One region of the Gracilibacillus marinus genome, then DNA from elsewhere that is predicted to be linked to it. Evidence: riboswitches for the same ligand, from Rfam matches in the RefSeq annotation. Region 1 holds a riboswitch; each other region holds the start of a gene.
What was found. Region 1 has a riboswitch for S-adenosylmethionine ahead of ACFOZ1_RS00585 (phosphoadenylyl-sulfate reductase). Riboswitches for the same ligand answer to the same signal wherever they lie in the genome.

Region 1 (11,271 bases):
TGACACCAATTGCGCCAATTATCATCAGTGAATGGAAAGATTATCCGTTAAGATTGTCTAGTTCACTATATCATCATCCTAGATCTCTTGTTAAAAGTTTAGCTCGTTATAGAGGAAGGGGATAGGCGATGAGAAAATTACTATCTCTTTGTATGTTATTCATTTTAACAGGATGTTGGGATTTACAAGAACTTACGGAAATTGGACTTGTTACAGCATTTGCAATCGATATTGACCCTGACTCAGGTGAATATGTGTTAACATCACAATTTATAAGACCTTCCGCACAGAGTCCAGTCACAACGGAGAATGGTGATCCATATGTGACAGTATCGGCAACAGGTAAGTCTATAACAGAATTGCTCAGAAATGTCGACCAAAGTATTGATAGACGTAGCTTTTATGCACATAACAAAATTATCATTATTAGTGAAGAAGTTGCAAAAAAAGGGATTTTAACACTTTTCGAATCTTTTCAACGTGATCAACAAGTAAGAAGTTATGTGTGGATAGGTATTGCAAAGGGAACAAAAGCGAAGGAGTTAATGGAAAGTGCACAATCAGGAATATCTATGATTCCTGCTAACTTTTTTTATAATTTATTTCAAGACGCTGGTCCAGATGCTGTCGCAAGTAATTTATTGAAATTTTACAAGGAAGCAATTCAACAAGGTAATAATCCTGTCATAGGAGTGTTAGAACTTAATCAAATGACAGGAGAAAACTATTCAACAATAAAGTTGAAAGGTAGTTCTATTTTTAAAAAAGACGAATTAGTCGGATTTTTGAATGATGAAGAGACGACAAGTTATAATTGGTTTGAAGATCGATTGGAGAATAGTGATTTAGGCTCTTTAATCGTAGAGGATAAAGGTGTTCCTATTTCTTTAAATATTATAAAAAATCAAAGAACCGTTATACCTAAGATAACGAATAATGGGGAAATTGTATTTAAAGTGACATTAAGGCAACACATGGAACTTGCGGAGCAACAAAAAACATATCATTTCAAAGCACATCGCGATATTCAAAAGTTAGTTCTCAAAGTTCAAAAATTAGCAGAGTCAGAAATTGAAAAACGATTGAAAGAACTATTCAATAAAGCACAATCAGAATTTCAAACAGACTTTTTAGGGTTTGGTGATTTGTTACGTAAATATGAGCCACAGAAATGGAATGAAGTGAAAGATAATTGGGAAAAAGTATTTTCAGATGTAAAATTTGAGATAGAAGTAGTGTGTGAGATAGAAAATACTGGTCTAGTTCGTGGTACATTAGAGCCAAGCCTATAGGGTTTGGCTCTATTCGTTATGATTTTCGAAATACGTACACAATGATGAAGAATAATAAAATAACAATATAACTTAATCCACCAATAAGGAGAAAAGCTAATAAGTAATCTTCTTTTAGTACTTGAAAATCAAAACTCATGTTTGCTCATTCCTTTGTTTTCTATTTTTTATCACGAGTAATAATAGGATGAGAGTAGGAATCAACGTATAAATTAAAATAACATAGACTCCTGACTCAACCCCTTTCCAACGTTGATCATCCAAATTATCAAATCGGAGTAAGGAAATGATCGGTAGGAATAAACCTATGATGACAATAAGTGTATTTTTTGATACCTTTTTGAAAATCCAACTTAATAAAAGCGAAGATACGTACACATGGATTGCAGTTTTATAGAATCCTCCAATGAATAAAATAAACACACCGATACTGTCTAAATTGGTGAAAATCAATCCTACATGTATCGATAATAATATTTCTAAAAAAGGAATATCCGTTTGAGATGCAAATCTTGGACCTAATACACCAATAATAATAATGATAGATAGTAGTAATAATATTGCAGCGATTGTCATACCGATGATTGATATTTTGCGCATGTCCCTTTGGTATGTCACATAGTGCCAGAGCATAAGAAATACTACGCTCTCCCCAAATGGAAATGCAATAACAGTCGGTAATTGATGGAGTATCGGAACTATTCCATCGCCTAATATAGGTAGTAAATTGCTCATGTCTAATTCACCGGTAAAAAAATTAAACGAATAGATTAACAAATTGAAAAAAATAAAAAATGGTAAAAAAATCTCAACAGTCCGTGCTAATACTTCAAATCCAAGACGAAGGATGTATATTACAACAAAGATAAACGCATACAAAATAAACCACAATGGTGTGTATGGAAGTGCGGTTAATTTAATGAGTGCACCAAATTCATAAAAGTTATGTGTGGATTGGCTAAGAAAGTACATGCTATAAAGAAATAATAGTACGATAGCAAATGGCTTACCTATAATATCTGTTAAAATATAGCCGAAGTCCTTCTGATTATAATATCTTGGAATCTGGGTGTAGCATAACAGTAATAAGACTCCAACAATGTAGGCGAAAAGAATAACAATCCAAGCATCTTGTTTTGCACCAATACCTAGTGCAAATAATGTTGTACTACCAACTTCGAAAATAATTACAAGAAATAGTAATTGAATGGAAGATAATTTTGGTGTGTTCATTGAATAACCCTCTCACATAGTTCAATTACATACAGTTTTGCCGAATAAGAGTATATTTAATCTTTTCTTATATAATTAATTTACTAAAAAAAATACTCTAGAAACAAATATAGTATGGCACTAATTTGTTTCTAGAGTATCTATCTATTCTGAGATATGATTATTTACTTTTAAATAATGAATAATTGTACTAACAGCTTCTTCGACAGATAGTTGTTCAGTATCAATAATCAATTCAGGATTACTTGGTTCTTCATATGGTGCATCGATACCCGTAAATCCCTTAATTTCACCAGCTCTTGCCTTTTGATATAACCCTTTAGGATCGCGTGCTTCACAGCCTTCTAAGCTACATTTTACATATATTTCCACAAAATTCCCATCATTTAAAATGTCACGGACTTGCTCTCTGTCTTCTTTATATGGAGAAATAAATGCAGTGAGTGTTAAAAGTCCAGCGTCACTCATTAATTTTGCAACTTCTCCAATTCTGCGGATATTTTCTTTACGGTCATCAGGACTAAATCCTAAATTATTATTTAATCCGTGACGGATATTGTCTCCATCTAATCGATATGTTCGGACGCCTTTTTGAAATAAAGCTTTCTCTAATTCCACTGTGATTGTAGATTTACCTGAACCAGACAATCCAGTAAACCATAACACAGGGCTTTTATGTCCATTTAATTCCGTGCGATCTTGTTTGGTTATAACAGAGTCATGCCAAACAATGTTTGTTGCTTTTGTCATTCACCTGCACCTCTTTGTAATCCTCTAATTAATATTTCTGCAACCTCTGGACGAGAGAATTGACGTGGCAATGCCTCACCATTGCGTAATTTCTCACGTACTTTCGTTCCACTTAAATGTACATGCTCTGATTTATCATGTGGACACGTTTTTTGCGAAGCCATGTTCTCGCATTTGTTGCAATAAAATGCATGTTCAAATTTAAATATAGTAATACCTAACTCTTCTTCGTATTTAGAAATAAGCTCTTGTGCCTCGTATGTGCCATAAAAATCGCCTACACCTGCATGGTCACGGCCCACGATAAAGTGTGTACACCCATAATTTTTGCGGACAATCGCATGTAGAATGGATTCACGTGGCCCTGCATAACGCATTGCAGCAGGATAAATCACAAGTCTAGTTCTATTCTCAGGAAAATAGTGTTTCAATATTGCTTGGTAGCTCTCCATACGAATATCTGCAGGGATATCATCTGATTTTGTTTCCCCAACTAATGGATTTAGTAATAGTCCATCAACAGATTCTAGTGCGCACTTTTGAATATATTCATGTGCGCGATGGACAGGATTTCTTGTCTGGAATCCAACAATTGTTTTCCAACCTAAGTCTTGGAATAATTGTCGTGTTTCAATCGGATCTAAATAAAATTTCTCGAATCCTTGGTGCGATGGGCGATTAACCAATTGTATCGGACCTGCTAAATAAATGTCGCCTTTTTCATACAATTTCTTCACACCAGGGTGGCTATCATCTGTAGTACCATAGACATATTGTGCTTCTTTGTGCTTATCATAACGATATTTCTCTTGTAAATCTAAAATGCCGTAAAGAATACCATCTTGACCGTATAATGCGATAGGTTGGCCAATTGTTAACGCATCTGCTTGCACTTCTGTAACACTAAGTGTGATTGGTATACTCCACACAGTGCCGTCAGCAAGATGGACATTCTCGACAACTTCTTTATAATCTTTTTCGCCGAGGAAGCCTGTTAATGGACTAAACCCACCAATTGCAATTAATTCTAAGTCTGAAACACCCCATGCATCAATGGTAAGGGATGGATAATTCTTTGCTTGTGCTAGAGCTTTTTCTCTTTGCTCTCCTTTTAATTCTCGGTTTACTAATTCTCCACCATGTGCGACAATTGTCTCTATTTTTTGATCCGTGATAACAGACATTATAAAACTCCTTTCGTTTCTCTATGGAAATTGCGACCATCATAAACTGCATCTACATAACCTTTACGAACAACGAAATCACCAAACTTTTCATTTGCTTCTCTTTCATTAGCATATGCATGAATGATTTCTTGTAATGTTGCAAGTATCTCATCTTCTCCAATATTTTCGCGATATAATTGATTTAACCGATCACCAATGAAGCTTCCGCCTAAATACAAATTATATTTGCCTGGTGCTTTACCGATAAAGGCAATCTCAGCAAGAGCTGGACGAGCACAGCCATTTGGACAACCAGACATACGTATGACAATTTCCTCTTCACGAATGCCTTCTTGAATTAGAATTTCATCGAGTTTATCGATTAAAGAAGGGAGGTATCGTTCAGATTCAGCCATCGCTAGTCCACATGTAGGTAATGCCACACATGCGATCGAATTTCTTCTAAGCCCGGAATAGTGTTTACCGTCAGTTAATCCATAGATATCAATAATTTCTTGAATTTTCTTTTTCTTTTGTGTCGTGACATTTGCGATGACTAAATTCTGATTTGGTGTGAGACGGAAATCCCCTGTGTGAATAGAAGCAATCTCGCGTAATGCAGTCATTAACTTGTATTCTTCCGTGTCTTTTACTCTTCCGTTCTCTACATATAATGTGAAGTGCCATCTGTTTCCACCTTTGATCCAACCATAGCGATCTCCATTATGGTCAAAGTGATATGGTTTCGCATCATCTAAGGCAAACCCTAGTCTATTTGATAGTTCTTCTTTGAACCAATCTAATCCATACCGGTCAATCGTATATTTGAATCGGGCATTTTTGCGATCAGATCTATTTCCGTAATCACGTTGAATTGTGACAACTTTTTCTGCAACTTGAATGACGTCTTCTTTTTTGCAATAACCCGCAAGTTTAGCTAATTGTGGATACGTGTTGGTATTCCCGTGTGTGGAACCCATACCTCCACCGACTACGACATTAAACCCAATTACTTCATTATTTTCGATGATTGCAATAAAACCTAAATCCTGTGAAAATACATCAATATCATTGGAAGGTGGTGCCGCAATCCCTATTTTGAATTTTCTTGGTAAATATGTTTTTCCGTAAATAGGTTCATCTTCTACTTTAGAATCAACGATTTTCTCTCTGTCTAACCAAATCTCGTGATAAGCGCCTGTTTTTGGTGATAAATAATCACTGATTTTTTGTGCCCAGTCTTGTATTTCTTGATGCACGTCCGATTGATATGGATTTGGGTTACACATCACATTTCGATTTACATCTCCGCAAGCAGCGATAGTTGTCATTGCTTCTTCATTAATTGTTTTGATGGTTTCTTTTAAATTCCATTTCAAAATACCGTGAAGTTGGAACGCTTGGCGTGTCGTTAGTTTAATTGTATTATCACCGTACTTTTGTGATAACTGATCAACACTTAGCCATTGTTTTGGTGTCGCAACCCCACCTGGAATTGCTACACGTAACATAAATGCATAGGCGGGTTCTAGCTTTTGTTTTCTACGCTCCTCACGAATATCACGGTCATCTTGTTGGTAACTACCATGGAATTTTAGTAGTTTTGTATCGTCATCTGAGATAGCTGCTGTAATTGGGTCATTTAATCCTTCTTTAATCGTTCCTCGTAAAAAACGACTATCTTCTTTGAGTTGTTCGATTGGATCTAATTTTTGCTCCTTATTCGACATTTCTATATCCCCCTCATCAATACACGTCTCGTTGGTATCGTTTCTGTTGTTTTAATTGATTTACATATGCTTCTGCATCTTCTCTACTTACATTCGCATGGTCTTGAACAATTTGGATTAATGTCTGATGCACATCTTTCGCCATTCGCTTCTCATCTCCACATACATAGATATGTGCACCACGTTCTATCCACTCAAATAGTTCTTTACCACGTTCTTCCATGCGATGTTGTACGTAGACTTTTTCTTCTGTATCTCTTGAAAATGCAACATCCAATTTAGAAAGATAGCCTTTTTTCAACCAATTTTGCCAATCTACTTGGTATAAGAAATCAGATCTGAAATGTTGGTCACCGAAAAATAACCATGTATCTCCTTTTAAATCTAATTCTTCTCGTTCCTCAATATAGCCTCTAAATGGTGCGACACCAGTACCAGGGCCAATCATGATGACAGGAGTTTGTTCATCAAATGGAAATTTGAAATTCGGATTCTTGTGTACATAGACATCTACAACATCACCAGGTTTTATTCTGTCTGCGATTTCACCAGAGCAGACACCAGCACGATCTCGACCACAACTATTGTAGCGGACTGTAGCAACAGTTAAATGCACTTCGTCAGGATTTGCTTTGTTGCTACTTGAGATAGAATATTGACGTGCAGGAATTTTTCGCAACCAATCAATCATGGTTGTTGGGTCTAAATCTGCTGGTGGATAATCCTCAATCAAATCGAGTAAGTCACGTCCATCAATATATTGTTTAATTTGATCATTATCTGCAATAAGTTTTAGTAAATCATTGTTTTTAAAGAACCCAGCAGCTTTATCTAATAAACCTTTTGTTAATCTTGTAATCTCAAAAATAGAAGTAAGTGCTTCTTGGATGGAGCGGATTTCTCCTTGTTTATTAATTGGAACAGTTTGTTCAGGATTCCAATTTAATTTTTCAATTACCGCTTTTACTAATGCAGGATCATTTTTCGGATAGATTGCTAGACAATCACCTGGTTCATATGTGAAATTCGATCCTTCTAGTAATAGCTCAATATGTCTCGTTTCTTTGTTCGAGCCTTGACCACTAAGATTAATGTTTTCTAATACTTCTGCTGAAAATGGATTGGCTTTTGAATAAATAGGTTGTTCAATGGAAGATGCCGTTACTGCTGTTACATCTGCAACAGCGCTAGCATTGTCTTCTTGAATTGTTCCAACGATACCTTTAATCCATTCTTCAGCTAATTCTTCGTAATCAACGTCACAGTCTATTCTGTCGTAAAGGCGTGTTGCTCCTAATTCTTCTAATCGTTTATCAAAATCTTTCCCTGTTTGGCAGAAGTGTTCATACGACTCATCTCCAAGTGCTAAAACAGAATATCTAACCCCATCTAACTTAGGTGCCTTTCTACCTAAAAGGAACTCATGGAATTGAATTGCATTATCTGGTGGATCTCCTTCGCCGTGTGTTGCTGTGACAATAAACAAATCTTCTACGTCTTTGATTTTCTTTGGTTTAAAATCATCCATACTTGATAATTGAACAGTAAAGTTTTTATCTTTCAAGGTACTAGAAAGCTGTTCAGCGACACGTTGGCTATTTCCGGTTTCTGAGCCAAATAATATGGTGATAGTACGTGTTGGCTGCTTTGTGACAGTTGCTTGTGGCACTTGTTGTGGTGGTGTTTCAACTGCTTGAGATGCTGCTAAGTAGCCTGCGAGCCAGTTTTTTTGAGCGTTTGTTAATGTTGGTAATACTTGATTTAATATGTCCGTTTGCTTTTGATCAAATGGACTATTGACAACTTGTAATGTCAACATGCTCACCTCTATTTCATTAATTTGTAATTAAACCTATTATATTTATTAAACCTATTGTTTTACTTTGAATTAGGTAAAAAAATAATCGAAACTCATCCTGTTGTATGCAAGCCACATTCAGTTTTTTGGGAATTTGCCCATCTTCCTGCGCGTTCATCACTATTTGGATTCACTGGTGACGTACACGGGATACAGCCGATGCTCGGGTAATTTTGGTCGTGTAATGTGTTGTATGGTAAGTCATTTTCGCGAATGTAATTCCATACATCTTCTAATGTCCAGTATATTAATGGACAGACTTTGATAGATTTAAATCGTTCATCTTTGTTGTAGAACTTTGTGTTTGCTCGACTTGTTGATTGTTCTCGACGTAATCCAGAAATCCAAGCCGTTGCACTGTACAACACTTCTTCTAATGGCTTGATTTTTCGAATATAGCAACACTGATCTGGATTTCTTTTCCACAATGCTGAACCATGTTGAGCTGCTTGTTCCTCTAGTGTCAAACTAGGTTGTTTTAATTCAATTTGTAAAAGTGGATACTTTTCTTTCACACGGTCAATTAAATCATATGTTTCTTGGAAATGTAAACCAGTATCTAAGAATACGAGTTTTGCATCTTTTTTAACTTTGGAAATCAAATCGATTAAGACCATACTTTCTGCACCAAAGCTACAAGCATAAATCAAAGCATCACCGTATGCTTGGTATGCAGATTCAAGTATCATCAATGCACCTTTATGAGAGTCAGCTTCTTCTGGTATATACTCATTCCAATGACTTTCTTCGTAATGGTCATACGTAATTACAGATGTTGACATACCTTTTCCCCTTTCTAAAATTCTATCATTATACGAAAAAACCTCTTATCTTTTTGATAAGAAGTTCAACTGACGTTCACTTCTTATCTTCCGGTAACAGTAGTGTATGCTGTTCCGCAGGATTTGGCACAGTGCCCATTACTTGACCTGTTGCCGAGGTTTCCCAGGGCCTGCCCCTCCACCTCTCTGGATAAGAATTCCTTATATAAACAATTAATGTTATGATATATCTATTTATTGGAAAAGTCAACAGTAAAATAGTCGGAATTATTAAAAAATATACAAAAGCGAAAACACCCGTTTAGAAACGTAGCGACTGGAGCAAATCAACTGAGATAAAGGAATCACGACGAGGAACGAGTCGATGATGACTTATCGTAGGGCGATTTGTGAAGTCGCCTAGTTTCTGGGTGTTGGAGCTGGATGATACAAAAGCGAAAACACCCGTTTAGAAACGTAGCGACTGGAGCAAATCAACTGAGATAAAGGAACCAAACAATGTTTAATTTTCCCCTTGCTTCAAAATAAAAATAACTCTACTTCCCGTTATGGTATATTATAACTAAGGAGGAGAACGAAATGAAATCGAATATTTGGGTATCTCTATTATTATGGATTCTTGTTTGGTTATCTGCCATTACAGTAGAGTTAGCTGGTGGTTCAGAAACTAGTGCATATTTATTTAGTATGATGGCACTATTTTTCGTTGCATTCTTTTTTATGTCTGTTGCGAAATCAGCAGCTATTTATTTATTATGTATACAGTTAATTAGCATTACACTCGCGTTCTTGTTTTCTTCACATGATTGGATGAACCCATTTGTGTTGTTGATGTTCCTTCTGTTACTTGTATCATGTTTCAAATGGACTTCAGGAAGATTTACATATACCTTCACCATTGCTGTGTTGCTAGCGAGTTTTTTAACACAAATGGAATTCCTATCTATTACACTCGTATCTTTTTACTTATTGCTTGCAACGATTCTCATTATAGCAATCTATGAATATTATAAGTATTTCCACCATTTATCTGACATAGAACAACGATACCAAGCATTATTACATACATATAAAAAATTAAAACGTGATACCATCACACATGATCAGTTAACAAGACAACAAGAACGACTACATATAGGTAGAGAGATTCATGATCGAGTTGGTCATACATTAACGAACTTATTAATGCAAATAGAAATTTTACATTTGAAAGATGGCAGGGAAGAATGGAATCAAGTAAAAGTATTGGCACAAGAAAGCTTACAAGAAACGAGAAAAGCTGTTAAAGCACTAAAGGAAGATTCTGTAACAGGTATTGCGGCAATCATTCAATTAATACGGAAACTCGAAGCAGAACAATATATTTCTATTACCTTTTCCATGCGCCAAAATGCCTTGTCGATTACTTTAAGTCCAGACCAAGCTACTGTTGTATATAGAGCAATCCAAGAATCGTTAACGAATATCATGAGACATAGCGCGGGAAAAGAAGCTACTGTTTTGTTAGAAGCACCTGGTTCTGCGACATTTCGATTTGAAGTTACGAATCCACTTACAGAAGATGTCGAATGGCGAGAAGGCTTTGGCATTCAATCAATGAGAGATCGATTGCAACAAATAGGAGGAGAATTAGATATCTTTATATATCAGCATAATTTTGTAGTACGTGGATCTTTTCCACTTAAGGAGTGAGAGAAAATGGTTTCTATTTTACTTGCAGAAGACCAAGTGATTGTTAGACAAGGTATAAAAATGATGCTAGAAACAGATCCAGATTTAGTTGTGACAGGTGAGGCAACAAATGGGAAAGAAGCATTACAACTAAGAGAAAAGTATTATTTCGATTTAGCGATATTAGATATTCGGATGCCAGAACTTGATGGAATCAAAACAGCACAACAATTATTAGAACGGTATCCAGATATGAAAGTGTTAATCCTTACAACATTTAATGATGAAGATTATGCGATTGAAGCATTAAAAATAGGTGTGCACGGTTATCTACTGAAAGATGCCAATAAAGATGAGCTTATTCGCGCAATTAAAGATTGTCTAAAAGGTGGATTGCAATTGCCAGGTGAGGTAGCTAGAAAAGTCGTGCCACATTTATTAAATGAAAAGAAAAAAACATATAGTAAAGAGACAACTATCTTCTTGACCAAAAGAGAGCGCGACATTTTATGTTTACTTGGAGAAGGAAAAAGTAATAAAGAAATTGCAGAGGGATTAGCATTATCTATTGGTACAGTAAAAAACCATATTAGTAGTTTATTAGATAAACTACAATTAAGAGATCGTACCCAATTAGCCATCTATGCAATTCATAATGGATATGTATAGAGGGGGAAATGCAATATTTTCTAATTGTACAAAATATAAATGACTCTAGTCACTGTTTATTTGATAAGGAATGACTAAAGGCAGTATGGATACTGCTCTTTTTTTTATACAATAAAGAAG
Region 2 (11,271 bases), on a different contig from region 1:
TTAACACAAACAAAAGGATGGACACGTTTAGTTATTGAAAAACCATTTGGCCATGATTATGAATCAGCTGAAAAATTAAATAACCAAATTCGTGAAGCATTTACAGAAGACCAAATTTATCGTATTGATCACTATTTAGGTAAAGAAATGGTTCAGAATATTGAAGTCATTCGATTTGCAAATGCACTATTCGAACCTTTATGGAACAATAAATATATCTCCAATATCCAAATTACTTCAAGTGAAGTACTCGGAGTAGAGGAACGTGGCCGCTATTATGACAGTGCTGGTGCTTTAAAAGACATGATGCAAAATCATATGCTACAAATGCTTGCACTTATTGCAATGGATCCACCAATTCGCTTAACTCCAGAAGAAATCCGTAGCGAAAAAGTAAAAGTATTGCGCGCACTTCGTGTATTGAATGAAGAAAATGTAGATAAATACTTCGTACGTGGCCAATATGATCGTGGTATTGTAAATGGTGAAGAATTACCTGCCTATCGTGAAGGTAATGGTGTTGATCCAGAATCCAATACAGATACGTTTGTCGCAGCTAAACTACTAATTGATAATTTCCGTTGGGCTGGTGTACCATTCTATCTTCGTACAGGTAAGCGTATGGAGAAGAAATCAACAGAGATTGTTGTGGAATTTAAAGATTTACCAATGAATTTATATTATGGTGAGGAACATGAGACAAAATCAAATCTTCTCGTTATTCATGTGCAACCAGATGAAGGTATTACATTACATGTGAATGCGAAAAAAGGTGATTACAATACATCTTCTACACCAATCACATTAAGTTACGATAATAATTCTGGTGATAAGATGAATACACCTGAAGCTTACGAAACATTGTTACACGACTGTATGCGTGGTGACTCCACAAACTTCACTCACTGGGATGAGGTTGCTCTTTCTTGGAAGTTTACGGATGTTGTCGCAAATGCATGGTCTAATAAAAAAGCTGATTTCCCTAACTACGAATCAGGATCAAACGGACCTAAAGCAGCAGATGAATTACTAGAAAAAGATGGCTTTAAATGGTGGGACATTAAACCTGAATAATCAGTATTTGAATGTTAAAAAAGCAATCAATTTATTTTGATTGCTTTTTTATACTATAACAAGAGGAGGAAATACAATGAAATTTTATGATATTTCGATGGAGATTCATCCAAATATGCAAGTATGGGAGAACATGGATAGCAAAAAACCAGCTTTCGATACACGAACTTTTGACACAGTAACAGATACCAATATGCAATTAAACGCACATACAGGTACCCATATCGATTCTCCTTTGCACATGATTAATCATGCAGATACATTCGAGAACATACCATTAAACAAATTAATTAGACAAGTGAAAGTGATTGATTTAATGCATGTTACAGATGGCATTTCGTCAAATGATTTGAAAGCGCATACTATCAATAAGAACGATTTTATTTTATTTAAAACAAAAAACTCCTTTTATGAAAGTCATTCCTTTGATTTCAATTTTATTTATTTGACTGAAGACGGTGCTGAGTATTTAATAAACAAGAAAATTGCAGGTGTAGGTATCGATACTTTAGGAATAGAACGGAGTCAAGAAGGCTACCCAACACATGTGAAATTACTACAATCTGATATTGTCATAGTAGAGGGATTACGATTAAAAGAGATTGTCCCTGGTGAATATTTTATGGTAGCAGCACCGTTGAAGTTAATAGGAACAGAAGCTGCACCAGCAAGAGTAATCTTATTTGATATGGAATAAGACCAATATTTGTATAATATTTAAAATCTCAACAATACCAAATAGAGTTTTTTAATACGCAAAAAAAATCCAAGCGATTCGATAAACAGTCTTCGAATCGTTTGGATTTTTGTAATGAAAGAATTCTTTTGTTCCAATCTTTAAATATTAATCTTCTAACCACTCTGTGTGGAACACGCCTTCTTTATCGATACGTTGATATGTGTGCGCACCGAAGTAATCGCGTTGTGCTTGTAATAAGTTAGCAGGTAATGTAGCTGTACGATAGCTATCAAAGTATGCTAATGCACTTGCGAATCCTGGTACTGGAATACCACGTTCCATCGCAATTGCTAATACTTTACGTAATGAATCTTGGTAGCTTTCTACGATACCTTTGAAGTATGGATCAAGCAATAGGTTTTTAAGTGCTGGTTCATTGTCATACGCTTCTTTGATTTTTTGTAAGAACTGCGCACGGATGATACAACCACCACGGAAGATCATTGCGATATCACCATAACGTAAGTTCCAATCATTCTCTTCAGATGCTGCGCGCATTTGCGCAAATCCTTGAGCATAAGAAACAATTTTACTCATGTATAATGCTTTACGAATTGCTTCGATTAACTCGTCTTTATCCCCTTCATATGGCTTATCAGCTACTGAAGGCCCGCTTAATACTTTGCTTGCTTCTACACGTTCCTCTTTCATAGCAGAAATGAAACGAGCAAAAACAGATTCTGTAATAACAGGAAGTGGTACACCTAAGTCTAGTGAGCTTTGGCTTGTCCATTTACCAGTACCTTTTTGGCCTGCAGTATCAAGAATCACATCAACCATTGGCTTACCAGTTTCTTTATCTTTCTTCTTAAAGATATCTGTAGTAATTTCGATTAAGTAACTATCTAATTCCCCTTTGTTCCATTCACCGAATACTTCATGTAATTCTTCTGCTGATAGTCCAAGCACATTCTTCATAATGAAGTATGCTTCACAGATTAATTGCATGTCACCATATTCGATACCATTGTGTACCATTTTCACATAGTGTCCTGCACCATTTGGTCCAATGTATGTCACACATGGTTCTCCTTCTACTTTTGCAGAAATTGCTTCAAAAATAGGTGCAACTAATTCGTAAGCTTCTTGTTGACCACCAGGCATAATAGAAGGTCCTTTAAGCGCTCCTTCTTCCCCACCAGATACACCTGTACCGATGAAGTGAATACCTGATTCATCCAATTCTGCATTACGACGCATTGTGTCTTTAAAGAATGTATTACCACCATCAATTAAGATGTCACCTTTATCAAGTAATGGTTTCAATGAAGCAATCGTAGCATCTGTTGCTGGACCTGCTTGGACCATTAACATGATTTTTCTTGGTTTTTCTAATGAATCAACAAATTCTTCGATTGTTTTTGCACCAACGAAATTTTTCCCTTTTGCTTCTTCATTTAAGAAATCTTCTGTTTTTTGATAAGTTCTATTGTATACTGCTACAGAATAACCTCTACTTTCTACGTTTAACGCAAGGTTTTTCCCCATTACAGCTAAACCTACCACACCAAATTGCTGTTTTGCCATTCTCTCATTCGCTCCTTTTTTAAACTAAATATGTGCATATGTATTATTCTACACTACTATTTTAGCACGAAATAGAATAATGCGTAACATCATTAGAAAAAAACATTCCATCTAATAACTTATTATATCCTGTCGTTCTCTGCAAGTAATTGTACCTTATTTTCTGAAATTTCTGCTTATTTTAACACAAATTTGTTGATTGCCTGCGCAACTCCTGCTTCGTCATTAGATGTTGTAATCCAATCACTCGCTTCTTTCACTTTGTCTTGGGCATTCCCCATTGCCACACCAATACCTGCTTGCTCAATCATTTTGATATCATTCAAACTGTCCCCACATGCCATTACTTGATCCATTGTAATGCCAAGACGTTCACAAACAACTTCCACAGCCTTCGCTTTATTGACACCAACAGCATTTACTTCAATATTAGTCAAACTAGAATTGCTTAACTCAATCTCTTTCCATTCTTCAAGTGTTGCCATTAGTAATTGTTTGGTTTCGTCATTATCTGTATCAAAGCCAAATTTCAGCCATGTATAATCCTCGACATTATCCGGGAATTCATCTCGCCAAATTTGATCAGTAGAAGCTGACCATGCCCAAGTCTTATGTTTATTTTTCAGTTCAATCAATTTTTTTATAATAGAGGCATCTACTATTTCTCTTGCGATTAATTCTTCCTCCATTGTCCATATTTCGCTGCCATTCACGTTAATAATATAATGAATATCTAATTCTTTCGCGATATGCGCACTTGTTCGGAAATGCCTTCCTGTCGAAATAATAACTTCGACACCTTTTTCTCTTGCTTTCTTAATTGCTTCTTTATTCTGCTCTGACACAGTATGGTCTGACGAAAGTAATGTCCCATCCATATCTAGCGCAATTAGGCGAATATCCTTCATAGTAATTCGCTCCTTTCTCTTCTACTATATTGTAAGTGATTCGCAATTGTTTAGCAAAAATACTGAAATGAGTTATACTAAAGTAAAGAAATAATCCCACTAAAATAAAACAATGTATGACGTACAGAAAGAATACGATACTAAGACTATTAATTTTTACGGGAAATGATACACAATAGATATGAGGTGATGAAACATGAGAGCAGTTGTAAGTGTTATTGGAAAAGACCAAGTCGGAATTATTGCAAAGGTAACAACAGTTCTTTCAGAGAATCATGTGAATATTTCGGATATTAGCCAAACGATTTTGCAAGATTTTTTTACGATGATGATGTTAATTGACATTGATGATATAAAGAAACTTGCACAGCTAAAACAAGCATTCGAGCCTGTCGAAAAAGAACTTGGACTTAAGATCAGTATTCAACGCGAAGAAATCTTCCAAGCAATGCACCGTGTATAAAGGAGTGAAGTAATCGTGCCAATTGCATATACAGAAATACAAGAAACGATTCGAATGGTACAAATGGAGCACTTAGATGTTCGAACAGTCACAATGGGGATAAGCTTAAGAGATTGCATCGACAGTGATTTTGATACGTTAAAAACAAATGTATTCCATAAAGTTACAACATATGCAAAAAATTTAGTGACTGTTGCAGAACAAGTTGCAGAAGAATATGGTGTACCAATTATTAATAAACGTGTGGCAATCTCCCCTGTTGCAGAACTATTAGGCAATGCTACTGTAGAACAAGCAGTAGAACTTGCCAAAACATTAGATGAAGCTGCAAAAAAGGTGCAGATTGATTTCATTGGTGGCTATTCTGCTCTTGTACATAAAGGAATCTCTAAAGGTGATCAAATTTTACTTGATGCACTGCCACAAGCATTAAGTGAAACAGAGCGAGTATGTGCCTCCATATCTGTCGGTACAACAAGAACGGGTATTAATATGGACGCAGTGAAACAAATGGGTGAAATTATTAAAGCAACTGCAGAATTAACAAAAGATAATAATAGTATTGGTTGTGCAAAACTTGTCGTGTTTTGTAATCCTGTAGAAGACAATCCATTTATGGCAGGTGCCTTTCATGGTGCAGGAGAAGGAGAAGTCGTGTTAAGTGTCGGTGTCAGTGGACCTGGAGTTGTATTACATGCATTAAAACGATATCCTGATGCAGATCTTGGCGAAGTAGCAGAAGTCATTAAAAAGACTGCATTTAAAATCACACGTGCAGGAGAATTTATTGGAAGAGTTGTTGCAGAACGATTAGAGGTGCCTTTTGGTATTATGGATCTATCCCTTGCTCCAACGAATGCGATGAATGATAGTGTTGCAGAAATACTAGAAGAAATTGGTTTAGAGTGTGTTGGTACACATGGAACAATTGCTGCACTTGCACTAATGAATGATGCAGTTAAAAAAGGTGGAGCAATGGCGAGTTCTTATGTCGGCGGACTTAGTGGTGCCTTTATTCCTGTTAGTGAAGACAACGGAATGATTCGTGGTATTGAACAAGGGGCCTTAACACTTCCTAAATTAGAAGCAATGACATGTGTGTGTTCTGTTGGATTAGATATGATCGCAATTGATGGAAATGCTAGTAGTCATACACTTTCTGCTATCATCGCAGACGAAGCAGCCATCGGAATGATTAACAAAAAGACAACAGCAATTCGTATTATTCCTGTTGTTGGCAAAGAGTCAGGTGAAGTGGTGGAATTTGGTGGGTTACTCGGGCGCGCACCAATCATTGGAGTCAATCCTTATCATTCAGATAAATTTATTCAACGTGGTGGCAGAATCCCTGCACCAATCCAAGCATTGACGAATTAACATACCACTTATCAGAATAATATGACTATTCTAACTTTTTAAAAGAGTATTGACTTGATATCAAATGCATGCTATCATCACAATTAATCAAAATTATCAGATAGCTTCTGTTATTCATGATTAGAAATGATATATGTGTTGATTACACTTATTAAAATAGAATAGAATCTCTTATCAAGAGAGGTGGAGGGACTGGCCCGATGAAACCCAGCAACCGTCATTAGTGATAGGTGCTAATTCCATCAAAGTTTGACATACTAAACTTTGAAAGATAAGAGGACGTAACGGTAATGAATGCCAATCCTTTCTGTCCTCTCATGCAGAAAGGATTTTTTATTTTTATACTAATAAAGAGAATAAGAGAAAGAAAGGAGCCAATTCACATTGATTCAAATAAAAGGCTTGTCAAAGATATACAAAACAAAAAAACAACAAGTTCAAGCTGTTGACGACGTATCATTAACGATTAATCAAGGTGAGATTTTTGGTGTGATCGGATATAGTGGTGCTGGAAAAAGTACATTTATTCGCCTAATTAATCGACTTGAAGAGCCGTCCAATGGTACTATATCGATTCACAATAAAGACATTACCAAGATGTCCGCAACAGAACTTAGATTAAAAAGACAAAAAATCGGTATGATCTTCCAACATTTCAATTTACTTTGGTCACGAACAGTCTTCGATAATATCGCATTTCCACTAGAAATTGCTGGCGTACCAAAAGCAACTCGAGCAGAAAAGGTGAATGAACTCATTCAATTAGTCGGTCTTGCTGGCAAAGAGAATAGCTACCCTTCTCAGTTAAGTGGTGGTCAAAAGCAACGCGTCGGTATTGCAAGAGCTTTAGCTAATGACCCAGAAGTATTATTATGTGATGAAGCGACATCCGCTCTTGATCCTGAAACAACGGATGATATCTTAGACTTACTTGTCTCTATTAATAAGAAACTTCAGTTAACTATCATTTTAATTACACACGAAATGCATGTCATTCAAAAAATATGCCATCGTGTTGCAGTAATGGAAAATGGAAAAGTTGTAGAATCTGGTGATGTACTAGATGTGTTTGTGAGACCTCAATCTAAAACAACGAAACGCTTTGTCCAACAATTAAATCCACTAGAACATGACCAAGCTAGCTTAAAAGAATTTATCACAAGCCGTGAAGATAGTGAAGTGGTGAAATTACATTTTATTGGGAACAACGCCAAACGTGCTTTAATTACAGATGTGATTAAACAATTTGATGTAGAGATCAACATCTTACAAGGTTCTATTGCACCAACTCGTGAAGGTGCTTATGGCACATTATATATCGAATTGAATGGCTCCAAAGATGTATTAGCATCATCTATCCAATTTATGCGCGAACAAAGTGTGGAAGTTGAGGTGTTACAACATGTGGAATGATTTATTCCCTAATGTCATCATGGAAGATTTATGGGTTGCGACAGAAGAAACCATGTATATGACAATTATTGCTGTAATAGGCACATTAATTTTGGGGATTTTCTTAGGATTATTATTATTCTTAACAGATAAGGGTAACTTATGGGAAAACAAACTAATTTATAACATAACAGCAGTAGTTGTAAATGTGTTTCGTGCGATTCCATTTATCATTTTAATATTATTACTCTTTCCATTTACAGATTTCTTGATTGGTACTATTCGCGGATGGAAAGCAGCATTACCTGCATTAATTATCGGTGCAGCGCCATTTTATGCGAGACTTGTGGAAATTGGTCTTAAAGAAGTCGACAAAGGCGTGATTGAAGCAGCGAAGTCGATGGGTGCAAATGCATCTACTATTATTTTCAAAGTGTTATTAAAAGAATCTATGCCTGCATTAGTATCAGGAATTACCGTAACAGCAATCGCACTAATTGGATATACCGCAATGGCTGGAGTCATCGGTGCAGGCGGTCTTGGAAATCTTGCTTATTTACAAGGATTCCAGCGATTTAATTTTGATGTCGTTCTTGCATGTACGATTTTAATTATCATTATCGTATTTATATTCCAAGTAATTGGCGACATGCTAACGAAAGCAATTGACAAAAGGTAATATGCTTAACACTAACTTGTTAAGCTTCTTTCATAAAATAAAATAGATAATAAGAAGGGAAGATTTATTTTGAAAAAGTATTTATTTACACTAGTAGCATTATTATTCATCGGAGTTTTAGCAGCATGTGGAACAAGTGACGACAACGAAACAGATAATTCCACAAATGGGGACAGCAATACATCAGAAGATGCAACAACTGATGATGCATCAGAAACAATTGTAGTTGGTGCAACAAGTACACCTCATGCTGAAATATTAGAAGAAGCAAAAAGCCTTTTAGCAGAAGAAGGTATTACATTAGAAATCGAAGTATACCAAGATTATGTATTTCCAAATGAAGATTTAGCAAGCGGAACATTAGATGCGAACTACTTCCAACACATTCCTTATTTCGAGTCTCAAAAAGCAGATAAAGAATATGATTTCGCAAATCTTGGTGGAATCCACATTGAGCCATATGGTTTTTATTCTAAAGATATCAAGAGTGTAGACGACATTACTGAAGGTACTGTTGTGATCATGAGTAACTCTGTAGCAGATCATGGTCGTGCATTATCCATTCTAGAAGAAGCAGAATTAATTAAATTAGACGAAAATGTTGAAAAAGTAGATGCACAAGTAAAAGATATCGTAGAGAATCCATTAAATTTAGAATTTGATACAGATGTAGATGCAGGTTTCTTACCTGAATTCTATGAGCGTGAAACAGAAGCATTAGTTGCAATTAACGGTAACTATGCATTGCAAGCTGGATTGTCACCAACTAAAGATGCACTATTGTTAGAAGGTACAGACTCTCCTTATGTAAATATTATTGCTGTTCGTAGTGAAGATAAAGACAAAGAAGCATTACAAAAATTAGTTGAAGTACTTCACTCAGAAGCCATTCAAAACTTTATCAATGAAAAATATGAAGGAAAAGTAGTTCCTGTAGCAGAATAATTGTAAACAGATATTAAGATAAAGAATTTTTCAATTACAAAAATCCAAGCGATTCGAAAGCTAATTACCGAAGCGCTTGGATTTTGTGTGTAATAGAAGTGAATTCTGTGATATTCGATATGTGCTTTGCACCCGCTCCGGCTTGCCCAATCCCCTTTCCATGGGCTTTTTCCTTCAGCTAACTTTTCCAAACACAAACCGCTTGGAAAAGTGGATCTTCAGAAAAAAGGATCCCATAGGAGTGGGATTGGGCGCCTACGCTCAGTGAAGTTCTACAATGTTTGCAAATGCTAGCATTTTGGTTGGTTAGAGAAATCAGCTTTTTTAGCTCATAATGATAATAAATCAGAGGCGATATGGGATAAAGCAAATATTTTTATAATTCCTTCCATTGTAGAATATAAAAAAGCGTAGGTGTCCGTTTCCACTCCTGTGGGATGTTTTTTCCCCTAAGATCCACTTTTTTAGCGTTCTTTGCTAGAAAAGTTAGCTTAGAGGAAAAACCCACGGAAAGGGAAACGGACAAACCGGAGCGGTTGCTAAGCACATATAAAATCTCAAAGTTATCAAATAGAAGTATCTAAGATAAAAATCTAAAGAATTCCTTTGTCCAATCTCATCTTCTACACCTATTCAAACCACTCCATCACTCTCTCGCTTCTCCTTCTCTCTGCTACATGCTACAATAACTACACGAATACCAATTCATACATCTTATAATGGAGTTGAAGAAATGCAACAATTAGTTTTAGAAGAGAAATGGAAACAAACAATTAGTTCACAAGATTTACAAACGATAGAGAAGCTTTTCCAATCTACTAGCAAGCATCAAGAAGGTGTCATTTTCACTCCTATCCGTCATGCACGAAATCACCGGAACGAATTATTATGCAGTGTCATTATTCACAATTTTACCGATGACAAATTATCACTTATCGGAAGTACCTTACAATTATTCCATAATGACAACATAATTGCGGAAGAGTCATTCCATGATACAAGGTTACTTTTACAACCAAGAACAAGTATGCCTTGGACCTTTATTTACCCTAATCATCCCTATCTTGAACAACACCCACTTCCAACTGAATGGTCGATTAAAATAATATAAATTGCGGATTTCCTCAGTCCGCTTTCTTATCCTAATGCATCACGTCTCTTGTACCCTATCATTCCAATAATACTTACTACTATTGCAAGTGCACTGATGCTAATAAGTGGCTTCCATGTGAATGTATCCATAGGAAGTTCTGGAATATGTGCAAAACTAGAAAGCATTGTCCCCCATTCAGGCATCTCCAATAATCCACCTAAATAAATATGAATGAAGCAAAAGACAAGATAACCCCAAATCAAAGAGGTATATTTTGGTACCCAGCCAAATAACCATACAGCAAGTGAGATAACAAAAAACATGGCAGGTAAGTAGGAGAAACTTGATACAAACATATTTTCAAATGGGATAGGATTTGTCATCACTTCTTTCGATACAAGCCATAGTCCGAATATACCAAGAAATAGACTAAGTGCCGCACTGAACCATCCGATTATCCAATAGATGCACACAACCCTGATTCTTGCTACACTTCGAACAAGCAAGTGTTCCACACGTCCCTTTTTTTCTTCTCCTCTTATTCTCATAAAAAACAGAATACCTGGAATTGTTGCAAATATTGCTAATACACGCATAAGCAATGTCGTAAATTGTTCTGTCACACTATAATCAGAATTATTTCCTATCAGTTGTTGAAACATTTCATTATCTGCAATGAATACTTCTATATCACCAAATACAGATCCATAAGAAACGCCTACTATCCATAATGCGAAAAACCATGCCAGCATTGATTTAAATTGGATTCGTATGATCAGACCTAATGGAGAGGCAAGCAAATGCCCAGCATCTCGTTTCCCTTTTCTACTTGGAATTAATCCACTTCCTATATCTCTCCTCGCTTGAACGAAAAACGTAAGTAATAGGAAAACAACCGAAAATCCCAACACAACAGGAATTGGCCACAATGTATTCTCAACAAAACTCTTTGTACGCACTAACAATCCTAACGGTGACAAGAAACTGACTTGTTCTGCTGTTACATCACCTATTGCACGAATGAAATAAAAGACAAATAGACTCGCAATTGCAATACCTGTCGTTCCTTTACTC
Region 3 (11,271 bases), on a different contig from region 1:
ATGCAATCTGGTGTTAATGGTGGGTTTCTTTATATTCATAGACCTACTAATGATATGATTGATTACTATACGATAGCGTCCATTCATGCAGGTCCCCCATTATTAGATGCCCAATTAGATAAATATAATCAAAATAAAGATTTTGCTACATTTCAGGATTTAGATTTCAAACCATATAAAGAGGCTGAAAAAGAAATAGATAGTGTATTGTCTTCCATTGGTATAGAAGGTATCCAAACAGAACTGGTTTATGCATTAGATACAGAAACAATGAAACAGCATGAGGCTTTGTATCGCAAGTTAGATACAGAAACAGATTTAAAAGATGTCAATTGGAATAGCAATCAAGAAGCTTACCTATTTATTAGTCGTCAACAAATAGATAATATTCCGCTTATCAATTTTATTTGGCAAGAGAAGACAAGAGATGTAGAAGAGGCAACTGAAACAGAAGTATACGCGATTTATAATTCAAATGGTATACATCAATTAAGCGTTACTAATTACTTCTCCATAGTGGACAGTCAGGCCCCTGTTGATATTCTTAATCTATCAGAAGCGCTAGATATTGCAGAAAAATATTATTCTTCGATTATCTTATCTAAGGGAACTGTAATGGACAAAGCAGAATTATTTTATATTGCTATAGAACAAAACCATTCATACAAACTAACTCCAGCATGGGTTTTTCAACTAGTAAAAGAATCAGAAACACCCGATACTCCTAATAGCAAACCTGAGAAATATGTTGATTACAGTTATTTTGTCATTGATGCAATAACAGGTGATATCTTAACACAGACTGGGGAGAGCCAATGAAACGATATCTTTTCTTACAATGGACGAACATGAAACAAGCTCTATTTTCACTAAAATTTATGATTGTTACATTATTAATATGCTGCATTCTCTTTTTAACTGTATTACCAGCATATACATCTACTATGGATGTAGTGGGTTTATTAAGTATTGGGTTAGGTGGAACACATGGTAATTTAATGCTTGTACTAGGCACATTACCAATCATTCCTTTTGCTATATCCTTTGCTACTGATTGGGAGCAGAAAGTAATTCATCCTTGGATTATTCGATCAGGTATGTATCCGTATGCTACAGCAAAGGTAATAACAAGTGTGCTATCTGCCTTCCTTGCTACATTTTTCGGTTTAAGCATATTTGAACTCCTTGCATCTATCGGACTTCCTTTCCATCTAAATAGTTATGGAGTTGAACCATATATGTACTTTATCGACCATGATCAAACTGTGTTGTATTTTATATTTTACAACACACATATGGCACTCAGTTCTTTTATATTTGCAGGAATTGCGTTTTTTGTATCTACAATGATTCCGAATAAATTCGTTACAATTGCGGCACCAGTCGTTTTCTATTATCTCTCTCATCGTTTCACTTCAACATTAGATATACCTATGTATACAAAAGCACTAACTATTTTTGAAGGAGTATATAACCCAGGTACACCTGGAGAATCTATTCTGTACAAATTTACTACTTCTATCATTATTGTAGCAATACTTTCCGTCTTATCCATCATACAAATTAGAAGGAGGATGCTACATGCTTAATATGCAAAACATTTTCCTTTGTTCAACGATGACTATTCGAAAATGGGGTGTCAATCCTAGAATATATAGTATCTTTATCTTACTTTTTGTTTTCTTACTCTACCATTCATATGGTTTGTATGCGTTTTCTGAAGAGGTTGGACATAGAATATCACCATGGCTATTTTCCCATTTAACTTCATCACCTGTCTTACAAATATTTGCGTTTTTTGCTGTTTTACTCTATTGTGATGCTCCATTTCAAGATCGACATTCACCATTTGTCATGATACGTACAGGTAGGATGAATTGGATTATTAGTCAAATTGTATATATCATTTTTTCCTCATTTATTTATACGTTCTTTATTTTTTGTAGTAGCATCCTTGTAATACTTCCACGTGTTGTGTTTCAAATGGAATGGGATACGATTATGGTTTCTCTAGCTAGAGATGTCTCTCTTGCATCAAATAATGTCACCATTTTCTTCAATCCGTTAATTATTGATACTATCACACCCATTTACGCTACTTTAATCGGATTTTTATTTTTTTGGATGGGCACTACTTTTATTGGAATGACTACATTTTGCTTTAATATTATGTTCAGAAACATGGCTGGTATTGTCGCAAGTGGGATTTTTATTGGTATTTCCTATTTTTCTAATTATCTTGGTTTTTTAGTTTTCGGCTATACTATATTTTATTTCTCACCACTCAGTTGGATGAGTATATCGAATATAGATATTACAGGACAAACTTCCCTTCCATCCCCATTGTATTGTTTTGTGATATTGGTTACTTCAATTATTGTTATGGGGATTATTGCGGTTACCTTATTTAATAAACAAGATATAACAAATAGAGTTGGAGGAAATTAAATTGACAGAATATATAGTAAGAGTATCCCATGCGACCAAACGCTTCAAAAATACACTTGCATTAAAAGATATTACTGTAAATTTTGAAAAAGGGAAAATTCATGGAATTATTGGGAGAAATGGATCAGGAAAAACACTTTTATTTAAAGCAATTTGTGGATTTCTTAAATTAGATGAAGGTGAGATTTATGTACACAATAAAAAAGTAAAACCAACCATACCACAAGATATTGGTATCATTATAGAAGAACCCGGATTTATCGATCATTTAAGTGCATTTAAAAACCTAAAGCTACTTAGTTCTATTAAGAAAAAAATAACAGATACTCAAATAAAAGAGGCCATTGCAATAGTAGGTCTTAATCCTTCTAGTAAAAAGCATGTACATAAGTTCTCTCTAGGAATGCGTCATCGCTTAGCAATTGCTCAAGCAATTATGGAAAATCCAGAGCTGCTAATTTTGGATGAGCCCATGAATGGTTTAGATAAAGAAGGCGTACTTGAAATGCGTGAACTATTCAAAAAGCTTAAACAAGACGGACGAACCATTATATTATCATCCCACTACGCAGAAGATATTGAAGTACTCTGCGAAACCGTACATGAAATGGATCAAGGAATCATGACGAAAATAAGTTGAAACAAAGGCTTGAGAAAACCGGTTCCCCCTTCTCCTCAAGCCTTCTCACATTCCTTCTATACCATTACCCAAAAAACTTCTTCTCACATTGTTTTACAAGTTCTATTATTTCTTTTTCCACTGCTATTTTATCTTCTTTTGCTAATTCTTTAATCAATGCCTTGATTGTTGAGGTGAATTCTTTGTAATGCGTTTTGCTCATATATTGGTCATACATGTCGAATATATCCTTTGTGAAAATAGCTTTCCAAAAAGACATGTCACATGCGTCCCAACTCTCTATCTCTTTTTCCTCTAATAAGTCTCGTAAATCATACAGATTCGTGCGATATTTTTTCTCTGTTGCTGCGGATTTTCCTTTTGTTTTCTCCACATAGAAAGAAACTATATCTGCTGTATAAAATGCGTCCACTGTCGCTGGAGTGAAGCCCAATCCTTCGTATATCGGAATATCACTTCTTAATATAACCGTTTTGCGTTCTTTCTCAAGTGGTACCTCACTAACAGAACTATAGCGTTTCTCTCCTCCTGTCACAAATGGAGACAAAGGTAATCCTAACTCTTTACGCACAGTATTGAAGTCTGCTGTCACATCCACTTCCTCAAATGTACGCATGACGTGATGATACATATTGTATTCGGAATCTTTTAGATGGACGTCCACTACATCTGTCTTCCCTTGTGCCATTAACTCTCGTAGTGATTGATTGTTGTATGCAGGGATTGGCTGATTTATCTCTTCTTGATTGTTCAATTGCGCATATAATCCAAAATAGTGCGGCGTCTCTTTACTTAATCTGACAACAGACTGCTGGATACTTACATTTAACGGCGATAAGAATGTCTCTTCTTCTTCATTTTCAAGTTCCATCGCATCATTTAATTTCGCTATTTTCTTAGAGAATGTATGCGGAATCTCTTCTTCATATGTAGCTAAAAGTAACTTATTGCCGCGGATTTCTATATGTGCATGTAAGTTCATGAGAATAACTTGTTCATCCAACATGTTATCAGTATATATTTTCTTCGAGTTTACCCATATTAATTGCTTCTTCTCTTCATCCCACACATCTATTTCAAATAATTCATTATTGTAGAAGAAATTCTCGACACGTTCAACATCATGTAACTTATATTGACGACGGTAGTGTGTCACTTCTGTTTCTTTTATATCGTCGTCTTCTAACGTACTCTCTGTTGCTTGAAGTATCTCTGGATAATAGTCACGCATTACTTGCTCATGACTCAGCCCATGTTCCTCTACAAGCTTATCTACATATTTTTTGGCACGAACAATCCTTTTTGGACTCTTAATTTCCCTCACACCATTAAAGTAATACAAATCACCCATTTTCTCTAATAAACCAATTGTAGACATCCACGGAAATTTAGATGGCAAATTCTCAGGTGCATTCGATACTTTGTATGTTTCTTCTGTATTCAAATCTTTAAAAAGTGTATAGTCTTCGGTTTGGTCGACTGCTTCTACAAATTGGAGCTTTAATTGTGCCCATTGCTCTGCCATTTCTCTTTCCTCTTGTGTAAGGCGATTCCCTTTCTCTTTTAGGAACCATTCAATCCCACGCATGCCATTATCAAATGTATAGCAAAAAGTTAGCCAAAATTGAGTGAATGTTGGATACGCACTCGTTTCTAATTGATGATTCGTTCTTTTCTTAAATTGAGATTCTAACGGTATGAACTTACTTGTTGGCAATTGGGTATAAAGGAAATCTCTAATTTGTACTACTAGTGCTTCTTTTTGTTGATAAAACTTCTCTTCTCTCAACCCTTTTAATTGCACAACGGTCTCTTTTTTCATACAACATTTCTTATATTTTTTACCACTACCACAAGGGCATGAATCATTTCTTCCTACTGACATCATAACACTCCATTCACACATATATTTACGTCAAAAAATAGTCTGTACCAATACCATGTACACAATTGTCCCACCAGCAATTGATAAGAACATCTGCTTTTTCCACACATGTAGTAAAACAACAACAGCTACGCCGATCAATTCTGGTATGCCATGGCTCCCTTTGAATACATGGATATCTTTCAATGAATACACAACCAAAAGCCCGATTACCGCAGCAGGCAGGACTTTCCCAAGGTATTGGATGTATTTCGGTGTTGGTTTCCCTTGAGGAAAGACAAGAAATGGGAGAAATCTCGTTACCATTGTACCAAGTACAACCATTGCAACGATCATGATTTGTTGACCTATACTCATTGTCATTGTACGGAGACCCTCCCTTTCTCTAATGGCTTTCTAGCTAATGTAAGTATTCCTAAAATGGCAATCATTGCTGGAATGATAAATGCGCCCTTACCAAAAAGAAGAAGACACACGACAGATGCAGCAATCCCAACAAGGGAGCTCACATGCCTGTCTTCTTTCATCCATTGTTCTATAAAAATCACGACAAACAATGCTGTCATGACAAATTCTAGACCTTCTGTATTAAATGTAATCAAATATCCGAAGACTCCACCAATCGTCGCACCAACGACCCAATAGATTTGGTTCAATATTGTCACGAAAAACATGACTAAGCCTTTATCTACATTTTTTGGCACATCAATAGATTGGTTAATCGCAAAGGACTCATCACAAAGCCCAAAAATCATGTACCATTTCTTCTTGCCAATGCCTTTATATGTATCTAGTAAAGAAATGCCATAAAATAAATGACGTGCATTCACCATTATTGTAAGGAAAAAAGCATACACCGGATTAAATGCACCAAGCAACAAATTGGCTGTAATAAATTCCATGGATCCTGCAAATACCACCATACTAATTATAAATGGATACATTGCATGAAACCCTAATGAATGCATAAAAATCCCATATGCAATTCCTAAAAAGGTAAACCCTGCTAAAATCGGAATGGTATGGGGAAATGCAACCTTGAGTGCTTGTATCCATATGGTTCGTTTCGGGGTATCCATAGGAGTCTGTTCTTTGTCTAATGGAATAAATTCTCTCTGTTCATGCAATTTCTTTTCCTCCTACTTCCTCTATCCATTACTTACTATACACTATTTTTGCGTAACTATAGAAGTATAACATATTTTTACGTATTGACAGGCCTTTATAGTCGTGGTATATTATCTGAAAATTCATACAATAATAGATTTGTACATGACTCATCTCGAGAGAGGGAGGGACTGACCCTAAGAACTCTCAGCAACCGCTTTTCACTAAAAGTAAGGTGCCAATTTCAGAAGCAAGTATTTGCTAAAGATGAGAAGACACGGCAAAAAGCAATTAGCCCCTTCTCATCTTTTTTGAGAAGGGGTTGTTTCGTATGATAAAACAAAGGGAGAGTATACAATGACCATCCAAACATTTAAAGCAACAGCACAACTAAAGGAAAAATATCTAGTAGAAGCTACTGCAAGAAATCATTCTGTGTTAGTCGATGAACCAAAATCACTAGGTGGTACAGATGAAGCAATGAACCCAGTCGAATTATTGTTATCTGCATTAGGCGCATGCCAGTCTATCGTTGCACGTACCTATGCAAAGAAATTCGACATTGACCTGCGTGATTTTCAAGTGCAGCTAGAAGGCGATATTAATTTAGATGGCTTCTTTGACAAAGCAGATGTGCGGGCAGGTTATTCCGATATCCGTGTTACGTATACGACTGATACAGACGCACCTGCTGAAAAAGTAGAAGCATTCATTGCATTCTTAGAAGCGCATTGCCCTGTTGGTGATACAATCGAAAATACAGTAAATGTAACATCGACATTTCATATCGAGCAAAAAGCTTAAGATGAGATAGGTGTGTGAACAGAGCTACTTTTGCTCTATTCACACACTTTTCATCCTTCATAAAGAAAAACTCGCCACTAAAAAGTAGCAAGTTCTCTCATTTATCTCTCAAAATCTATTTTCATTTCTTCTTTTAAATACACAGATGCTTCTTTCGGCTTTGTCTCGGCAATCTTCACACCATTACGGTAAGATGCTAGCACTTCTGCTTGCTTACGAATCGCATCATAACGATTGGTTGCATTCAAAATAATAAAGTTAGCAGGCTTGCCTTCTTCAATTCCGTAGTTGTCTTGAATATTCAATGTTACGGCACTATTCTCTGTAATAAAATCAAACGATTCATTGATTTGGTGATAGCCCATTAATTGTGTGACATGGATACCCATATGAAGAACTTGTAACATATTACCAGTACCTAGTGGATACCATGGGTCAAAGATATCATCATGACCAAAGCTCACATTGATGCCAGCTTCTGATAATTCTTTTACTCGTGTAATTCCACGACGTTTTGGATAATCATCAAATCTTCCTTGTAAATGTATATTTACTAACGGGTTCGCAACAAAATTAATCTTCGCTAAACCTAATAGCTTCATCAATTTCGATACATATGCACCATTATAAGAATGCATTGCCGTTGTATGACTTGCTGTTACTTTACTTCCAAGTCCACGCTTGTACGCTTCAGCTGCGACCACTTCAACAAATCTCGATTGTTCATCATCAATTTCATCACAGTGAATATCTACAAGACGATCATATTTCTCTGCTAAATCAAAAGCAATCTTCATCGATTCGACGCCATCTTCACGCGTGAATTCAAAGTGTGGAATTCCACCAACAACGTCTGCACCCATTTTTAATGCTTCTTCTACTAATTCCACTCCATTAGGGAAAGATAAATAGCCATCTTGCGGAAATGCAACTAATTGCAAATCAACATAATCCTTCATCTCTTCTTTTACTTCCAACAATGCCTTCATTGCTGTTAAAGATGGATCACATACATCCACATGTGTTCTAACATGCTGAATACCTTGAGCAATTTGCCATTTCAATGCTTTTGTTGCTCTTAATTTCACATCTTCTACTGTCAATGATTTCTTACGTTCTGCCCATGTCGAGATTCCTTCAAATAATGTACCACTTTCATTCCATTTCGGCTCACCTGCAGTTAATGTTGTGTCCAAATGGATATGTGGCTCAATAAATGGTGCACTCACAAGCTTTCCTTGTACATCTATTGCACCTTCTACCGGTTTTGCCGCTTCTATTTTTGAGAATTTCCCGTTTTCTATATGAATATTCCATAGACCTTCCTGTTTTGGCAATGCTGCATTTTGAATAATCATCAATTACGCTCCTTTTTCTATTGCCACCTTCTTATTCGTGCTTGCCGCTCTCTCTGTCACTAATACCAATACAACAAAGATGATGACTGCACTAATAATTCCATTTAGTGGCGGAATTCCTGGTAACCACTGTGCTGATGCAAATCCACCTACCCATGCAATAATTGCTGGCCAGCGAACGGTTTGGAATGTCATCTCCTCTAGTTTCTTGTAACGACCTTTATTTAAAATAAAGAAGTCTGCTAGCAAGATTGCACCAATTGGAGGTAATGCACCACCAAGCAATGTTAACCATCCTACAAAGTTATTATACAACCACATTGCAAAGATTGTCCCGATAATACCATTGAAAATAACCAATTTACTTTTCTTAATTTTCGTAATGTTGGAAAAACCTAGTCCTGATGCATATAACGCATTGTCATTTGTTGTCCAAATATTTAACCCTAACACGATAATCGCTGGAATAATTAATCCTTGTACGAACATCACTTCTGAAATATCTCCAAGTCCTGTAGAGATTGCTCCTACAGCTCCGAATAAGAACATTAATGAGTTTCCGATAAAGAATGCGATCAATGTTGTAATTACAGCTGTCTTCTTTGTGTTCGCAAATCGAACAAAGTCAGGTGTCAATGTACCTGCACTCGCGAATGACCCAACACAAATCGTTAAGGCTGCTGCAAGTCCGATGGTTGCTTCTGGTTCGTATGCAAACAACTCACCGATTCCACCTAAATCTTCTACTGCAATTCCTACAGAAATACTCCCTAGTATCGCAATCGCTGGTACTGCAATAAAGCTCAAAATCGCTAATGCTTTCATTCCGAAAAAGGCACTCGCTGTCATCACCACACCGGATACAACGATAAGTATCCACATATCGATTCCTGTAACTTTGTGAACAGGTACTGCAAACATCGCAAGTCCTACTCCGAACCAACCAACTTGTGTTGCTCCTAATAGAAAGGATGCTAAATAAGATCCCTTTTCACCAAATGCATAACGTGCAAGTAAATGTGTCGACAAGCCTGTCTTTGCTGCAATGAATGCTAATCCACTCGTATACAAGCCTAAAATTAAATTCCCTAATAACACCATCCAAATAAATTCTTTCATTGTAAGGCCAAGTCCAAGTTCCCCACCTGATAACATACTAGCAGAGAAGAAAGTCAGACCTAACATAACAACAAACATTTTTAGAAACCCAGCTCTGTGGGATTGTGGTACAGCTTGTAATGAAAATTCTTTATCCATTTATATTTCCCCCTTGTCTTGTTACTGGTACCGTGCCGAACGAGGGACTCTTCAAAAGCGAAAAACGCCCGTTTAGAAACGTAGAGACTGGAGTGAACCAACTAAGATAAAGTGAGACTTCAATCAGTTAGAGTTGTAAACTCTGACTGATTGGTAGCGAAACTTATCATAGGGCAGTTTGCAAAGCCTCCTAGTTTCTGGGTGCTGGAGCTGGATGTTGCCATATCAACTCACTAATTTTATCCACAAAAAAAGCTCCTCGTCCGACTGACAAGAAGCTCATGGAAATCAACTACCTATATGCACAGTTTGCGCACATAAGTCGTCCATTTTCCAAATCCGTTATCCTTGTCAGCCTCACTGGACTGAATTAAAGGTACCAATATTCATTTGCATATATTATCTCAAGATAGAGGAAATCTGTCAATCATCAGATAATGGAAATTGTCGAAAAATGTTGCGCATTTGTTAAGCAAATGCATTTTCCTCTACAGAAGTATTCTCTTCGACATTAATCATTCCTTTATAATAGTATCCTAAATACTCCACGAATAATTTCTTTAATTCTTCCTTCTCTAGCATTGGTGATAAGACAATAGGATAACTTTTGTTAAATTCAAAGATTACTCTTCTTCCATAACGCTCGTCATCTCCGAGGTCCTCTCGCCCTTTTATCTGTGCCTTTAATATCTGTGATAAATTCAATTCCTCAATAATATCTAAAATGTGAATAAGAAACAGATCGTTACGGAATATCTCAGATTTAATAATATAATTATACACATCTAAATTATCAACAATCTGTTCATAATACCTAACTTTGTCCTCTTCACTAGTAATAGTATCATGAATATATTGTGCAGCAAGTATGCTCTTGTAAATATAATTCTCCCAATCAAATTTTTTCAGAACAACATTATGAAACTTACTCTTGTTATCTAGTACAACTGGATATTTGTCGATAATATAATCACGTTTTTTTGTTAACAATAAACTATGCCAGAAACGCTCATCAAGTAGGATTTCTCGGTCGATATCTAAATATGATTCAGAAATAATGCGAAATGCTTCCAAAAAATCCCGCTTTTTCTGTACTTCACTGCCTCTTCCCATATAAATAGGGAAATCTGGTGCTTCTCTCAGATAAACGGTTTCCTTTGAAAAATATTCTTCTTTATCATTTAGCTTATTTTTTACGAAATCCTCATATAACTTATCATTTGCTTTGTATCCTTTTTCTAGCAATTTAATTTCCATGAGAGACCATCTCCCCTAATGTTGTCGTATACTTCTCGATAATTCGATCAGAAATCGAATAAATGACTTCATCCACATTATCAAAATTCAATTCTGTCACCTTTTTGGATTTCATTAAATGGTATAATTTCAAATCTAATGCCCCACTTGGTTCCTCTATCTCATCGATATCCACATCTCCATCCACACTATTATTCACAATAAACGTGTGCAATGCCTTTGTCAGTCCTGCATAGATATATGGATTATTCAATATTTTACTATTGGAAAGATGATTAAATTGATACGCTTCTTTTTTATAATGAATAATTATTGTTTCTTGTCCAAGCTCTATTTTAATATCTGATTTTAAATGTTCATCTAGTCGTTTTTCAAAAATGTCATACGGTTTTTTCATACTTCCATCAAATATGACCACGTTCGAGTATCCTAGCAATCCAAATTTAGGTACTTGAATTTCTTCTTTAAATTGTTGATAGAAGTCATTTAAATCTTCATTTAGTGCAAAAGGAATT

Region 2: another riboswitch for S-adenosylmethionine. It lies ahead of ACFOZ1_RS13850 (methionine ABC transporter ATP-binding protein); the one in region 1 lies ahead of ACFOZ1_RS00585 (phosphoadenylyl-sulfate reductase).
Region 3: another riboswitch for S-adenosylmethionine. It lies ahead of ACFOZ1_RS09250 (OsmC family protein); the one in region 1 lies ahead of ACFOZ1_RS00585 (phosphoadenylyl-sulfate reductase).

Annotation. Positions count from the first base shown of each region.
Region 1 covers NZ_JBHSDV010000001.1:98,630-109,900, forward strand. Annotated here, with positions in the region: gene ACFOZ1_RS00545 (spore germination protein) at 1-125, shown strand, start outside; gene ACFOZ1_RS00550 (Ger(x)C family spore germination protein) at 129-1,292, shown strand; gene ACFOZ1_RS00555 (hypothetical protein) at 1,309-1,431, opposite strand; gene ACFOZ1_RS00560 (GerAB/ArcD/ProY family transporter) at 1,428-2,525, opposite strand; gene cysC (adenylyl-sulfate kinase) at 2,670-3,275, opposite strand; gene sat (sulfate adenylyltransferase) at 3,272-4,459, opposite strand; gene cysI (assimilatory sulfite reductase (NADPH) hemoprotein subunit) at 4,459-6,171, opposite strand; gene ACFOZ1_RS00580 (assimilatory sulfite reductase (NADPH) flavoprotein subunit) at 6,188-7,987, opposite strand; gene ACFOZ1_RS00585 (phosphoadenylyl-sulfate reductase) at 8,083-8,811, opposite strand; SAM riboswitch class I at 8,892-9,008, opposite strand; gene ACFOZ1_RS00590 (sensor histidine kinase) at 9,391-10,503, shown strand; gene ACFOZ1_RS00595 (response regulator) at 10,510-11,151, shown strand.
Region 2 covers NZ_JBHSDV010000005.1:52,663-63,933, forward strand. Annotated here, with positions in the region: gene zwf (glucose-6-phosphate dehydrogenase) at 1-1,074, shown strand, start outside; gene ACFOZ1_RS13825 (cyclase family protein) at 1,151-1,771, shown strand; gene gndA (NADP-dependent phosphogluconate dehydrogenase) at 1,919-3,340, opposite strand; gene ACFOZ1_RS13835 (Cof-type HAD-IIB family hydrolase) at 3,517-4,248, opposite strand; gene ACFOZ1_RS13840 (ACT domain-containing protein) at 4,445-4,711, shown strand; gene ACFOZ1_RS13845 (PFL family protein) at 4,727-6,088, shown strand; SAM riboswitch class I at 6,257-6,366, shown strand; gene ACFOZ1_RS13850 (methionine ABC transporter ATP-binding protein) at 6,473-7,501, shown strand; gene ACFOZ1_RS13855 (methionine ABC transporter permease) at 7,491-8,159, shown strand; gene ACFOZ1_RS13860 (MetQ/NlpA family ABC transporter substrate-binding protein) at 8,229-9,104, shown strand; gene ACFOZ1_RS13865 (SLAP domain-containing protein) at 9,838-10,215, shown strand; gene ACFOZ1_RS13870 (ABC transporter permease) at 10,242-11,271, opposite strand, start outside.
Region 3 covers NZ_JBHSDV010000002.1:286,424-297,694, reverse strand. Annotated here, with positions in the region: gene ACFOZ1_RS09285 (hypothetical protein) at 1-819, shown strand, start outside; gene ACFOZ1_RS09280 (hypothetical protein) at 816-1,589, shown strand; gene ACFOZ1_RS09275 (hypothetical protein) at 1,582-2,448, shown strand; gene ACFOZ1_RS09270 (ABC transporter ATP-binding protein) at 2,450-3,088, shown strand; gene ACFOZ1_RS09265 (SEC-C metal-binding domain-containing protein) at 3,153-4,973, opposite strand; gene ACFOZ1_RS09260 (branched-chain amino acid transporter permease) at 5,004-5,336, opposite strand; gene ACFOZ1_RS09255 (AzlC family ABC transporter permease) at 5,333-6,052, opposite strand; SAM riboswitch class I at 6,248-6,354, shown strand; gene ACFOZ1_RS09250 (OsmC family protein) at 6,438-6,884, shown strand; gene codA (cytosine deaminase) at 6,986-8,242, opposite strand; gene codB (cytosine permease) at 8,246-9,499, opposite strand; gene ACFOZ1_RS09235 (DUF6339 family protein) at 9,968-10,756, opposite strand; gene ACFOZ1_RS09230 (hypothetical protein) at 10,746-11,271, opposite strand, start outside.